Linked DNA regions of Rhodobium gokarnense. Each later gene encodes a partner of the first gene's protein in a complex. Links are inferred from orthologs where the notes say so. Each region holds a gene or a part of one and is shown on either strand. Other genes may lie near its edges. The genes, in order: M2319_RS21850 and xseA.

The links.
Region 2: the proteins of M2319_RS21850 (region 1) and xseA are in contact, whole or in part, in a cryo-EM structure (PDB 8TXR), measured with the Escherichia coli proteins. The link is inferred for Rhodobium gokarnense from one-to-one orthologs.

What each region holds. Positions count from the first base shown.
Region 1 is NZ_JAOQNS010000017.1:37,632-43,377, forward strand. The notes cover bases 854-3,774. They hold M2319_RS21850 (exodeoxyribonuclease VII small subunit), read right to left. Parts: upstream 2,489-3,774; coding sequence 2,219-2,488; downstream 854-2,218. Other genes in these bases: dxs (1-deoxy-D-xylulose-5-phosphate synthase), read right to left, coding at 854-1,055; M2319_RS21845 (pirin family protein), read right to left, coding at 1,194-2,078; M2319_RS21855 (histone deacetylase family protein), read right to left, coding at 2,591-3,517; M2319_RS21860 (L-threonylcarbamoyladenylate synthase), read right to left, coding at 3,587-3,774. Outside these bases: more of dxs, read right to left, coding at 1-853; more of M2319_RS21860, read right to left, coding at 3,775-4,588; M2319_RS21865 (acyl-CoA dehydrogenase), read left to right, coding at 4,761-5,746. UniProt on the Escherichia coli protein: Bidirectionally degrades single-stranded DNA into large acid-insoluble oligonucleotides, which are then degraded further into small acid-soluble oligonucleotides.
Region 2 is NZ_JAOQNS010000006.1:113,875-119,692, reverse strand. What follows is about bases 905-3,897. They hold xseA (exodeoxyribonuclease VII large subunit), read left to right. Parts: upstream 905-1,598; coding sequence 1,599-3,197; downstream 3,198-3,897. Other genes in these bases: M2319_RS12090 (acyl-CoA dehydrogenase family protein), read left to right, coding at 3,258-3,897; M2319_RS12100 (16S rRNA (uracil(1498)-N(3))-methyltransferase), read right to left, coding at 905-1,495. Also shown: M2319_RS12115 (hypothetical protein), read left to right, coding at 1-201; M2319_RS12110 (hypothetical protein), read left to right, coding at 241-450; M2319_RS12105 (hypothetical protein), read left to right, coding at 470-724; more of M2319_RS12100, read right to left, coding at 746-904; more of M2319_RS12090, read left to right, coding at 3,898-4,415; M2319_RS12085 (universal stress protein), read left to right, coding at 4,551-5,378; M2319_RS12080 (bifunctional acetate--CoA ligase family protein/GNAT family N-acetyltransferase), read left to right, coding at 5,792-5,818. UniProt on the Escherichia coli protein: Bidirectionally degrades single-stranded DNA into large acid-insoluble oligonucleotides, which are then degraded further into small acid-soluble oligonucleotides.

The DNA.
Region 1 (5,746 bases):
CCGGTGCCGGCGGGCATCGCCGCGGTCACGGCGACGATCTTGTCGTCCCTGGCCGCTTCCTCGGTGATCGCCTCGGCGAACACCTTGGTGTAGGAGGGCGCCGTCCCCGCCGATTTCACCTGCGCGCCGGTGACCACGTCGAACTTGGCGACGCCGTGATACTTGTCGGTGGAGCGCTCGGCCGGCTCGTAGCCCTTGCCCTTCTGGGTGACGACATGGACGAGGATCGGCCCGTCCTTGACGTCGCGCACATTCTTCAGGACCGGCAGCAGGTGGTCGAGGTTGTGGCCGTCGATCGGGCCGACATAGTAAAAGCCCAGCTCTTCGAACAGCGTGCCGCCCGTCCACATGCCGCGGGCGTATTCTTCCGCGCGCGAGACCGGCTCGTGAAAGATCTTCGGCATTCGCCTGAGCAGTTGCTTGCCCATATCGCGGAGCTGCAGGAAGGTGCGGCTCGAGACCAGCCGGGCAAGGTAGGAACTCATGGCGCCGACCGGCGGGGCGATCGACATCTCGTTGTCGTTGAGGATGACGATCAGCCGGGATTCCTGGGCGCCGGCATTGTTCATCGCCTCATAGGCCATGCCGGCCGACATCGAGCCGTCACCGATGACCGCGATGACGTTGTTCTGCTTGCCGGCAAGGTCGCGGGCGACGGCAAAGCCGAGGCCGGCGGAGATCGAGGTCGAGGAATGGCCGGCGCCGAACGGGTCGTAGCCGGATTCCTTGCGCTTGGTGAAGCCGGAAAGGCCGCCGCCCTGGCGCAGGGTGCGGATGCGGTCACGGCGCTCGGTCAGGATTTTGTGCGGATAGCACTGGTGGCCGACGTCCCAGATCAGCCGGTCGTCCGGCGTATCGAAGATGTAATGCAGGGCGACGGTGAGCTCGACGACGCCGAGGCCGGCGCCGAGATGGCCGCCGGTGACCGATACGGTGTCGATCACCTCCTCGCGCAGCTCATCGGCGAGCTGCCGCAACTGGGCGGGGTCGAGCTTCCTGAGGTCGGCGGGGCTGCTCACCTGATCGAGCAGCGGGGTGTTCGGTTTGTCTGTCACGTCCGTATCGCACTGTCAGAATTCGGAAAACACCAAGCCTTATAGCAAGGGCACAAGAACCGTAAACGTGTCAAGTAAAATTGACACATGAGGCTCCGCGGCCAATTGCGGCAGGCGATCTGTCAACAAGGCTAGACACTACTGCTCCGGCAAGGGGACGAACTCGGTCTCGTCGCCGGCAACGAGCGGGAACCGGCCGGCCTTCCAGTCGGCCTTGGCGTCCTCGATCCGCTCCTTGGACGAGGAAACGAAATTCCACCAGATGTGGCGCGGCCCGTCGGCCGTCGGCCCGCCGAGAAGGGCGACCCGGGACTCTTCTTCGGCCTTCAGGATGGTGGCATGGCCGGGCGCCAGCACCGCCAGCTCGCCGGCCGAAAAGGTGCTGCCCGCAAGGTCGATGCGTCCGGAGAGCACATAGACCGCGCGCTCCTCGTGGTCGGCATCGACCGGCACGGCCGCGCCGGGATCGAGCGCGATGTCGGCAAAGACGAGGTCGGCGACGGTCTCCACCTCCGACGTCGCGCCCCACAGCGTGCCGGCGACCACCGTCACGTCGATGCCGTTGCCGACGACGGTCGCAACCTCGTCGTTCGAATAATGGATGAAGGACGGGTCCGTCTCCTCGCGGTCCTTCGGCAGCGCGACCCAGAACTGCAGCCCGAAGAGGTCGTGCGTTTTCGCACGGGCCTCCTCCGGCGAGCGCTCCGAATGGGCAATGCCCCGCCCGGCCGTCATCCAGTTGACCTCGCCGGGCCGGATCACCTGGGCATGGCCCTCAGAGTCCCGGTGCATCAGCGCGCCGGAATAGAGATAGGTGAGGGTGGAGAGCCCGATATGCGGGTGCGGGCGCACGTCGATGCCGGTGCCGGTGAGGAATTCGGCCGGTCCCATCTGGTCGAGGAAGATGAACGGCCCGACCATGCGCCGGCGCGCCGAGGGCAGCACCCGCGCCACCTCGAAGCCGCCGAGATCGCGCGTGCGCGCGGCGATCACCGTGTCGATGGCCGGATTGTCGGCGCTCATGCGCCGGTCCGGTGGCTGGACGTTGGATGGCCGGGCATTGGCGGGCGAACCATGGGCAAGCTCCCGAAAGACTGCAGTGCAGAAAGATGGGGCGCGCGGCGCGGCTTGCCAGTATTTTCAGGTGAGCGGCGTGTTTTTGGTTACTCGACGTCGAGCGGTTCGGTGCCGACCGGATTGCCCTCGCCGTCGGTGCGGATCTTCTCCACCTTGGCCTCGGCCGCCTTGAGGAGCGTGTCGCAGTGCTTCTTCAGCGCTTCGCCGCGCTCGTAGATGGCGATGGATTCGGCAAGCGGGACGTCGCCGCGCTCCAGCTTTTCGACGATGGTCTCCAGCTCCGCCAGCGCCTTCTCGAAGCTCATGTCGGCAATGTCGGCCCCGGCTTCCGCTCCGCGCGCGCTTTTCTCGGCCACTCCGCGATCCCTTCGTTGATGACGGGCAGGCGGCCCGCTGATTCCCCTCGCGCCCAAGGATTTGCCGTCGAGCCCCAAAGGTCAACCCGGCGATGCCGGGCGTCAGGAGCCCATCAGCGACAGCACATGGGCAGCGGTGGAGCGGGCGAGGGATTCCAGGTCGTAGCCGCCTTCCAGGAGCGAGACCACGCGGCCCTCGCAGGTGCGGTCGGCGATGTCCATCAGCTTCTTGGTCGCCCAGGCGAAATCGGCCTCCACCAGGTTGAGATGGGCGAGCGGGTCGCGGGCGTGGCCGTCGAAGCCTGCCGAGATGATGATCAGGTCCGGCTTGAACTTCTCCACCGCCGGCAGGATCGCGATGTCGAACGCCTCGCGGAATTCTGCCCCGCCCGCGCCCGGATCGAGTGGCGCGTTGACGATGTTGCCGACGCCGGTCTCGTTCGCCGCCCCGGTGCCCGGATAGAGCGGGAACTGGTGCGTGGAGGCGTACATCACGGTGGGGTCGTTCCAGAAGATGTCCTGGGTGCCGTTGCCGTGATGGACGTCGAAATCGATGATCGCGACACGCTCCGCGCCGTGCTTCCTCTGCGCCTGGCGGGCGCCGATGGCAGCATTGTTGAAGAGGCAGAAGCCCATCGAGGTGTCGGCCTCGGCATGGTGCCCCGGCGGGCGGATCGCGCAAAAGGCGTTCTGGACGATCCCCTTCATGACGTCGTCGACGGCAAGGATTGCCGCGCCGGCCGCCCGCGAGGCCGCCTCCCAGCTTCCCGACGACACGGTGGTGTCGGAATCGAGATGGGCAACGCCCTCCATCGGGATCGACGCCTCGACGTCGAGGATGTGCTCTTCCGGATGGGCGAACAGCAGTTGTTCCATCGTGGCCTTCGGCGGCACGTCCCGCTGCAGCGACTGGAAACGCTCATGTTCCAGGATGCGGTCGATGGCGCGTAGGCGGTCGGCGCGCTCCGGATGGCCGAGCGGCGTGACGTGTTCCAGGAACACGGGGTGCGAAATGTAAAGCGTGGCCAATGGCGTTTCCTGTAACTCCCGGGTTGGAAATCAGACGATGGAGCCGGGACGCTTGTCAACAAGTGTATTTTACGGACGATGCATATTTCGCGGTGCAGCCGCCCTGGAAAGCCGGTCGCGGATCGCCTCGCCGAGCCCGTCATCGGGGATCGGCATGACGGCGATGGTCGCCGCGCCGCTGGCGTCGAGCCGGCGCATCAGGCCGAAGAGAGCCTTGGCGGCTTCCGTCAGATCCCCGGCCGGCGAGAGGTTGGCAACGGCAATGGCGCCGTCCGCTCCGGGCGGCAATTCCGGCCCGAAGGCAAGCAGCGCCTCGCCGGGCCGCACGTCCTCCGCATCGAGCCTGACCTTGGCATCGGGCGCATAGTGCGAGGCGAGCATGCCTGGCGCCGAGGGCCTGTCCGCGGCGTCCGTCGGCGCCGCAAGGGGCCGGCCGAGAAGCTCTTCGATGGCGCCGCGGGGAATGCCGCCGGGACGGAGGAGCACCGGGTCGGGGCCGACGGTGGCGACGATCGTCGATTCCACGCCGACGGGCGTCGGCCCGCAGTCGACGATGCCGGCGATCCGCTCGCCGAGATCGGCCGCGACGGCTTCGGCCGTGGTCGTGCTGATCCGTCCGGAGCGGTTGGCGCTGGGGGCGGCGAGCGGCCGGCCGAGGGCGGCCGTCAGCGCCCGCGTCACGCGGGTCGCCGGCACCCGGAGCCCGACCGTCGACAGCCCGGCGGTCGCCAGATCGCAGATCGGCGAGGTGCTGCGGCGCTCCACGACGAGGGTCAGCGGCCCTGGCCAGAACGCCTCGGCCAGCGTGCGCGCCGCCGCGTCGAAGACGCCGTGGCGTTCCGCGGCGTCCAGATCCTCCACATGGGAAATCAGCGGGTTGAAGCTCGGCCGCTCCTTGGCGGCAAAGATGCCGGCGACGGCATCGGCGTTCGTGGCGTCGGCCGCAAGCCCGTAAACCGTCTCGGTCGGCACGGCGACAAGCCTTCCGGCGCCAAGGTTCCGGAGCGCCTCGGCAAAGCCGGGGTCGTCGTCGAAATGCTTTTGAAGAGGGTCTATGGGCCAGATTTTCATGGCGGTCCCGGGAAACCGGCGCCGGCCGGTTTGCAGACCGGGCGCGCGCAACCCGCCATTGACGGGGCGGCGGGGGGCGATAGAGTGCTGGAAAAATACGAACTGGCGCGGTTTTGACGCCGCTTGCCGCAGGCGTCAAGGGCTGAGGGCCGGTCCTTTCGGGAGGAATTTCATGAGCTACCGCGCGCCGGTATCCGATATCGCCTTCACCCTGAAGCACATGACCGGCGTCTCGGAGCTTCTTGCCGATGGTCGTTTCGGCGACCTCAGCGAAGACCTGATGGACGCCATCCTGGAGGAAGCCGGCAAGTTCGCCAGCGAGGAGATCGCGCCGCTGAACCGCGTCGGCGATGCGGAACACGCCCACTTCAAGGACGGCAAGGTCACCATGCCGGAGGGCTGGCGGCGGGTCTACGAGGCCTGGTGCGCGGCCGGCTGGGCGGGGCTTTCGGCGCCGGAGGAATTCGGCGGCCAGGGGCTGCCGACGATCATGCTGGCCGCGACCCAGGAGATGTGGAACGCGGCCTCCATGGCCTTCGGCGTCGGCCCGACGCTGACCGTCGGCTCCATCGAGGCCTTCGCCGCCCATGCCAGCCCCGAGGTCCAGGAGCGCTATCTGACGAAGCTCGTCTCGGGCGAGTGGATGGCGACCATGAACCTGACCGAGCCCCAGGCCGGCTCCGACCTCAACGCGCTGCGCACCCGCGCCGAGCGCGCCGGCGACGGCAGCTACCGCCTCTTCGGCCAGAAGATCTTCATCACCTATGGCGAGCACGACCTCACCGACAACATCGTCCATCTGGTGCTGGCGCGCCTGCCCGATGCGCCGGCCGGCACCAGGGGCATCTCGCTCTTTGCCGTGCCGAAATACCTCGTCAACGAGGACGGCAGCTTGGGTGCCGCCAACGACCTCGTCTGCGCCAATGTGGAGGAAAAGCTCGGCATCCACGGCTCGCCCACCTGCACCATGCACTATGGCGACAAGGACGGTGCCGTCGGCTGGCTGGTCGGGGAAGAAAACCGCGGCCTTGCCTGCATGTTCACGATGATGAACAACGCCCGCCTGATCGTCGGCCTGCAAGGGGTCGGCATCGCCGAACGCGCCTTCCAGCAGGCGCTTGCCTATGCCGAGGAGCGCCGCCAGGGCCGCAGCCCGGA
Region 2 (5,818 bases), on another replicon or contig:
TACACCGCCGGCGAGATGGCACCGAGCGTGCAGATCCGCGCCGGCGACGGATCCTATTCCGTCAATGCCTCGCGGCAGCGCTGGGGCGACTACTTCACCGCCGTGCGCGACGGCCAGGACCTCTACAAGGTCTGGGTCTATGGCGAGTTCGCGGCCCCCAACAACCAGTGGAGCACCTGGGCGGCCTCGCTGAGGATCTAGCTTCCCGAAAAAACACGTCCACCAACGGAGACACCGTCCATGTTCACCCTGTTCAAGTCGCTGACCCTGCGCCAGGCGTTGTTCAACCAGGCGCCGGTGCTGATCGCCAGCCTGGCGATTGCCGAGATGTTCTACAAATTCCACAGCTTCCTGCTGGAATCGATCGCGTTCCTGGCGACCTGGTTCGTCCTCGACCTCGTCGTCTCGCTGCTGTTCGGAACGGCGACGAAAAAGCCGGACGCGACCTGAGCACAGCCGCGGGGCTGCCATGAAAACGGCAATTATCGGTGCGATCGTCGTCGTCATCGCCGTCGTGGCGGTTTTCGTGGGGTTGCAGATGTCGGCCAAGGACGAAAAGGGCAAGACACCGAAACCGCCGGCCGCGGACAAGGAAGTGCCGATCGGCATCCCGGTCCCGGAGGCGGAGTTCGAGGAGATGAAGGAGCGGGCGCGCAAGCCGCGCCCGGAGACCGGCGGCGGGCAGGCCGACCCGACCGGCAAGAAGCCGGACAGCGCCGACTGAGGCGCCGCGCGCCCGGCCGGCTCAGCTCCAGTCGCCGATGACGGCCTGGACGACGGCAAGGGCTGCGACAGCGGCGGTGTCGGCGCGCAATATCCGGGGCCCGAGCGGTATCGGCGTGACGAACTTCTGGGCCTTCAGGACCAGCCGCTCGTCGCGGGAAAAGCCGCCTTCCGGGCCGATCAGCACGGCGAGCGGGCCCTGGGAGAGGTCTGCCAGCGCCGGGATCGGGTTGAGGCCGTCGCTCGCCTCGTCGCAAAAGATCAGCCGCCGGCCGGGCTCATAGGTCGGATAGCGCTCGATCAGGTTGGCGAGCGCCACCGGCTCGCGCACCTCCGGCACCGCGAGGATGCCGCACTGCTCGGCCGCTTCGACGACGTTCCCCTCCATGCGCTCCAGATTGACCCGGCTCGCCTGGGTATGCTGGGTCAGCACCGGCTGCAGCACCCCTGCCCCCATCTCCACGGCCTTCTGCACCATATAGTCGAGGCGCGCGTGCTTCAGCGGCGCGAACAGGTAGTGCAGGTCCGGTAGCGGCGTCTGCGGGCGGGTCTGTTCGACGATCGCCAGCGTCACGTGGCGGCGCGTCGCCTCGGCGATCTCGGCCTTCCACTCGCCGTCATGGCCGTTGAAGACCAGCACCGCATCGCCCGGCCCCATCCTCAGGACGTTGACCAGGTAGTTGGCGTGGGATTTGTCGAGTTCGATGCGGGCGCCGGAATTGATCGAGGTTCTCAGATAAAGACGCTGCATGGTGAATTCGTAACGCGGCATGATCCCTCTTTCGCCGATTTCGCGGGTTGCGGCCGAAGCTGCCGAAACGGCAGGCCGGCTGAGGCGGGTGGGCGCCCGCGGCGCTTGACCGCCGGCAAGGCCCATGTCTCCCTTGGCACCGGAAGGAGGCAGCAGCTTGACCGATTCTCCATCGAATGTCGGCGAGTTCACCGTGTCGCAGATTTCCTTTGCGGTCAAAAGGACCGTGGAGGACGCCTTCGGCTATGTGCGCGTGCGCGGCGAGATCTCCGGCTTTCGCGGCCGCCATTCCTCCGGCCATGCCTATTTCGCCCTGAAGGACGAAAAGGCCCGGATCGAGGCGGTGATCTGGCGCGGCGCCTTCTCCAAGCTCGGCTTCATGCCCGAAGAAGGGCTGGAGGTGATCGCGTCCGGCAAGCTGACGACCTATCCGGGCTCGTCGAAATACCAGATCGTCATCGACCGTCTGGAGCCGGCCGGCGTCGGCGCGCTGATGGCGCTGCTGGAAGAACGCCGGAAAAAACTCGCCGCCGAGGGCCTGTTCGATGCGGAGCGCAAGAAGCGGCTGCCTTACCTTCCGAAGGTCATCGGCGTCGTCACCTCGCCGACCGGCGCCGTCATCCGCGACATCCTGCACCGGCTCGACGACCGCTTCCCGGTCCGCGTCGTCGTCTGGCCGGTCCGGGTCCAGGGCGAGACGTCGGCTGCGGAAGTCGCCGCCGCGATCCGCGGCTTCAACGCGCTCACCCCCGGCGGCAAGGTGCCGCGTCCCGACATCCTCATCGTCGCGCGTGGCGGCGGCAGCCTTGAGGACCTGTGGGGGTTCAACGAGGAGGTCGTCGTCAGGGCGGCGTCCGAGTCGCAAATTCCGCTCATATCCGCCGTCGGCCACGAGACGGACACGACGCTGATCGACCATGTCGCGGATCTGCGTGCGCCGACGCCGACGGGCGCGGCCGAAATGGCCGTGCCGGTGCGCTCCGAGCTGATCGCCGCGATCGACGACCTCGCGCGGCGCCATTTCGCCGGGCTCCTGCGCTATCTCGACGGCAGGCGGCGCGAGCTTCGGGCGCTTGCCCGGGTGTTGCCGAAGCCGGAGGATCTTGTTGCCGTGCCGCGCCAGCGCTTCGACGTTGCCGCGGGCCGGCTCGGCCGGGCGCTCGGCGCCAACACCCACGCCCATGCCACCCGCTATGCCCGGGTCTCTTCCCGGGTCTCCTTCGGCCTCGTCCAGCGGGCGCTGGAGACGCGCCGGCGCGACCTCGACCGGGCGGGCGAACGGCGGCGCCACGCCCTCACCCTTGCCCTCAACCGGCACCGGGCGCGCTTCGATGCCCGCGCAGGCCGGCTGCGGCCGGGGCTCGTCGCGGCGCGGGCGGCGGACGCGCGAAAGGCGCTGAACAGTGCCGAGCGCCAGTTCGGCGCCGCCCTCCTCCTCCGTCTTGAGCGCGGCCGGGCACGGTTTGCCGCCACCGCCAAGCTGATGGAATCGCTCTCCTACAAGCGGGTGCTGGCGCGCGGCTTTGCGGTCCTGCGCGACGCCGACAATGTGCCGGTGTCGAGCGCGGCGGCGATCTCCGGCGGCGACGTGCTCGACATCGAGCTTGCCGACGGCCATGTGGCCGCAATCGCGGGCGAAGCCAAAACGACGACACCGAAGAAGAAGCCGGCGAAGGCGAAGCCTGAAAAAACGAAAAAGCCGGACCAGGGGCAGCTCTTTTAGGGCGGGAACACGCCGGCGGCTCTGGTAACAAAAAAATTGCCTGAGGGAGGACAGCGGGCGATGGATCTGGACCTGACCGAGGAGCAGCGGCTGATCCGCGAGACCGCGGCGCGGCTCGCCGCCGACCGGCTGGCGCCGCTTGCCGAGACGCTCGATGCGGGCGGCGGCCGCGAGCCGTTCCTTGCCAATCTGAAGCTTCTCGCCGAAAACGGCTTCATGGGCCTCAACGTTACCGAAGAGCATGGCGGCAGCGCCGCCGGCACGGTCGCCTTCGCCCTTTCCGTGCGCGAATTCGGGCGGGCCTGCGCGGCGACGGGCGTCACCGTCTCCGTCACCAACATGGTCGGCGAGGTCATCCAGGCGGTGGGATCCGAGGAGCAGAAGGCGCGCCACCTGCCGAAGCTCTGCGACGGCAGCTACCCGGCCGGTGCCTTCTGCCTCACCGAGTCCGGCGCCGGGTCCGATCCCTCCTCCATGACAACCCGCGCGGTCATGGACGGCAACGAATGGGTGCTGAACGGGGCGAAACTCTACATCTCGTCCGCCGAATACGCCGGCGTCTTCGTCGTCTGGGCCGTCACCGACCCGGAGGCGCCACGCGGCAAGGGCATCACCTGCTTCCTGGTGGAGGCCGGCGCGCCGGGCATGACCATCGGCAAGGCGGAAAAGAAGATGGGCCAGACCGGCTCGGCCACCAACGAGGTCACTTTCCAGGACTGCCGCATCCCCGCCGATGCCGTCATGGGCGAGGTCAATGACGGGTTCCGGATCGCCGTTGGCGAACTCACCGGCGGGCGCATCGGCGTTGCCTCGCTGGCGCTCGGCATTGCCGAAGCCGCCATGGACCTTGCCAAGGCCTATGCGGTGGAACGCGAGCAGTTCGGCCGGGCGATCGCCGACATGCAGGGCGTGCAATGGATGATCGCCGACCGGGAGACGGAGTTGGAAGCGGCCCGCCTCCTGATCCTGCAGGCGGCCTGGCTGAAGGAAGCCGGCCGGCCCTTCGTGCGGCAAGCCTCCATGGCCAAGCTTTACGCCACCGAGGCGGCCCAGCGCGCCACTTATACGGCTTTGCAATTGCACGGCGGAGCGGGTTACATGAAGGACTATCCGCTCGAGCGCTTCGCCCGCGACGCCCGCATCACCACCATCTACGAGGGAACCAGCGAGATCCAGCGGCTGATCATCGCACGGGAAACCCTGAAACCTTTCAGATGACCGCCGTTCGGCGATTTACCGATCGTCCGCAACGCCTTAAAGCATGTATGGCGCGCGCCGGTTTTTGAGACGGGTCAAGGCAAAGCGCAGCGTTTTGGTCCATAATTGTCGCCAATCATTGGCGAGGAGGGAAAAATGGCAATCAAGGACATCGTCACCGTTCTCGACCTCAACCGGGACGGACCGGCTCCGAAGATGGCCGTGGAAGTCGCACGCTTCGTCGGCGCCCACGTCACCGGGCTGTCGCCCATCGTCGAGCCTGTGGTGCCCGGCTACGTCACCGCGCCGATCCCCGGCGACTTCCTGGAAGCCTCCATCCGCCAGGCCCGCGAGCGCGCGGAAAAGGCCGCAGCCGGCTTCGAAGACGCCATCAAGCGCAGCGACATCAACGGCGAGACCAGCCTCGTCACCATCGGCGACGGCGCCTGGGGCGGCCTTCTCGCCCGCACAAGGCTCTCCGACCTCGTCGTCATCGGCCAGGAGGACGCCGACCATCCCGAGCCGTTGCGCGAGGCGCTGATCGAGGCCGCCCTGTTCGATTCCGGTGTGCCGCTCCTGCTGGTGCCCTATGTCTCCTCGCCGACCTTCGCCGACCGCAAGGCGATGGTCGCCTGGGACGGCAGCCGCACGGCGAGCCGCGCCGTCCATGCCGCCCTGCCGATGCTGGAACTGGCCAAGAAGGTCACCGTGGTGTGCGTCGAAAACGGCTCCCGCTCCGAAGGCGAGGCCGGCGCCGACATCGCGCTCTATCTCGCCCGGCACGGCCTCAAGGTGGAGATCGACCGCATCCCGATGGCGCCGACCGGCGTCGGCGACACGCTGCTCAACTATGTGGCGGACAACGCCATCGATCTCGTCGTCATGGGCGGCTACGGCCACAGCCGGATGCGCGAGTTCATCATCGGCGGCGCCACCCGCTCTATCCTGAAGTCGATGACCGTGCCGGTGATGATGGCGCACTGACGCCGCACCAGGCCGAAACCGTTAACCCTTTCGGCAGATTCCGCGCCCGGGTGCCCCGCACCCGGGCGTTTTCGCGGCAACTGTTGCCTGCGACGAAAAACCGTTTCCAGGCAAGCTTCTAGGCGGATTGTAGACGGATTATACTTGGCTGATCACGGTCTATTGGCTTGCCAACGGGCCGAAAGACCCGAAATAGTCCTTCAGCAATCGTGATTTTGTCATGATTGAAGCCGAAAAGCTTTTCTCCGGACGCGTCGAGTGCGGCGCGTTTTTCTGGCAGAATCGATCCCGGATTCACGCGCAATCGGTGATTCGGTGCCCAAAAAAGAGTCCGAAACCCGGACAGAACAGATACTCCAGCAGGGCGAAACGTTCAGGGTTGCACGTAACGCACAACGTTTACGGGTGACACCATGACCGTTCGAAACCTTGACGTCCTG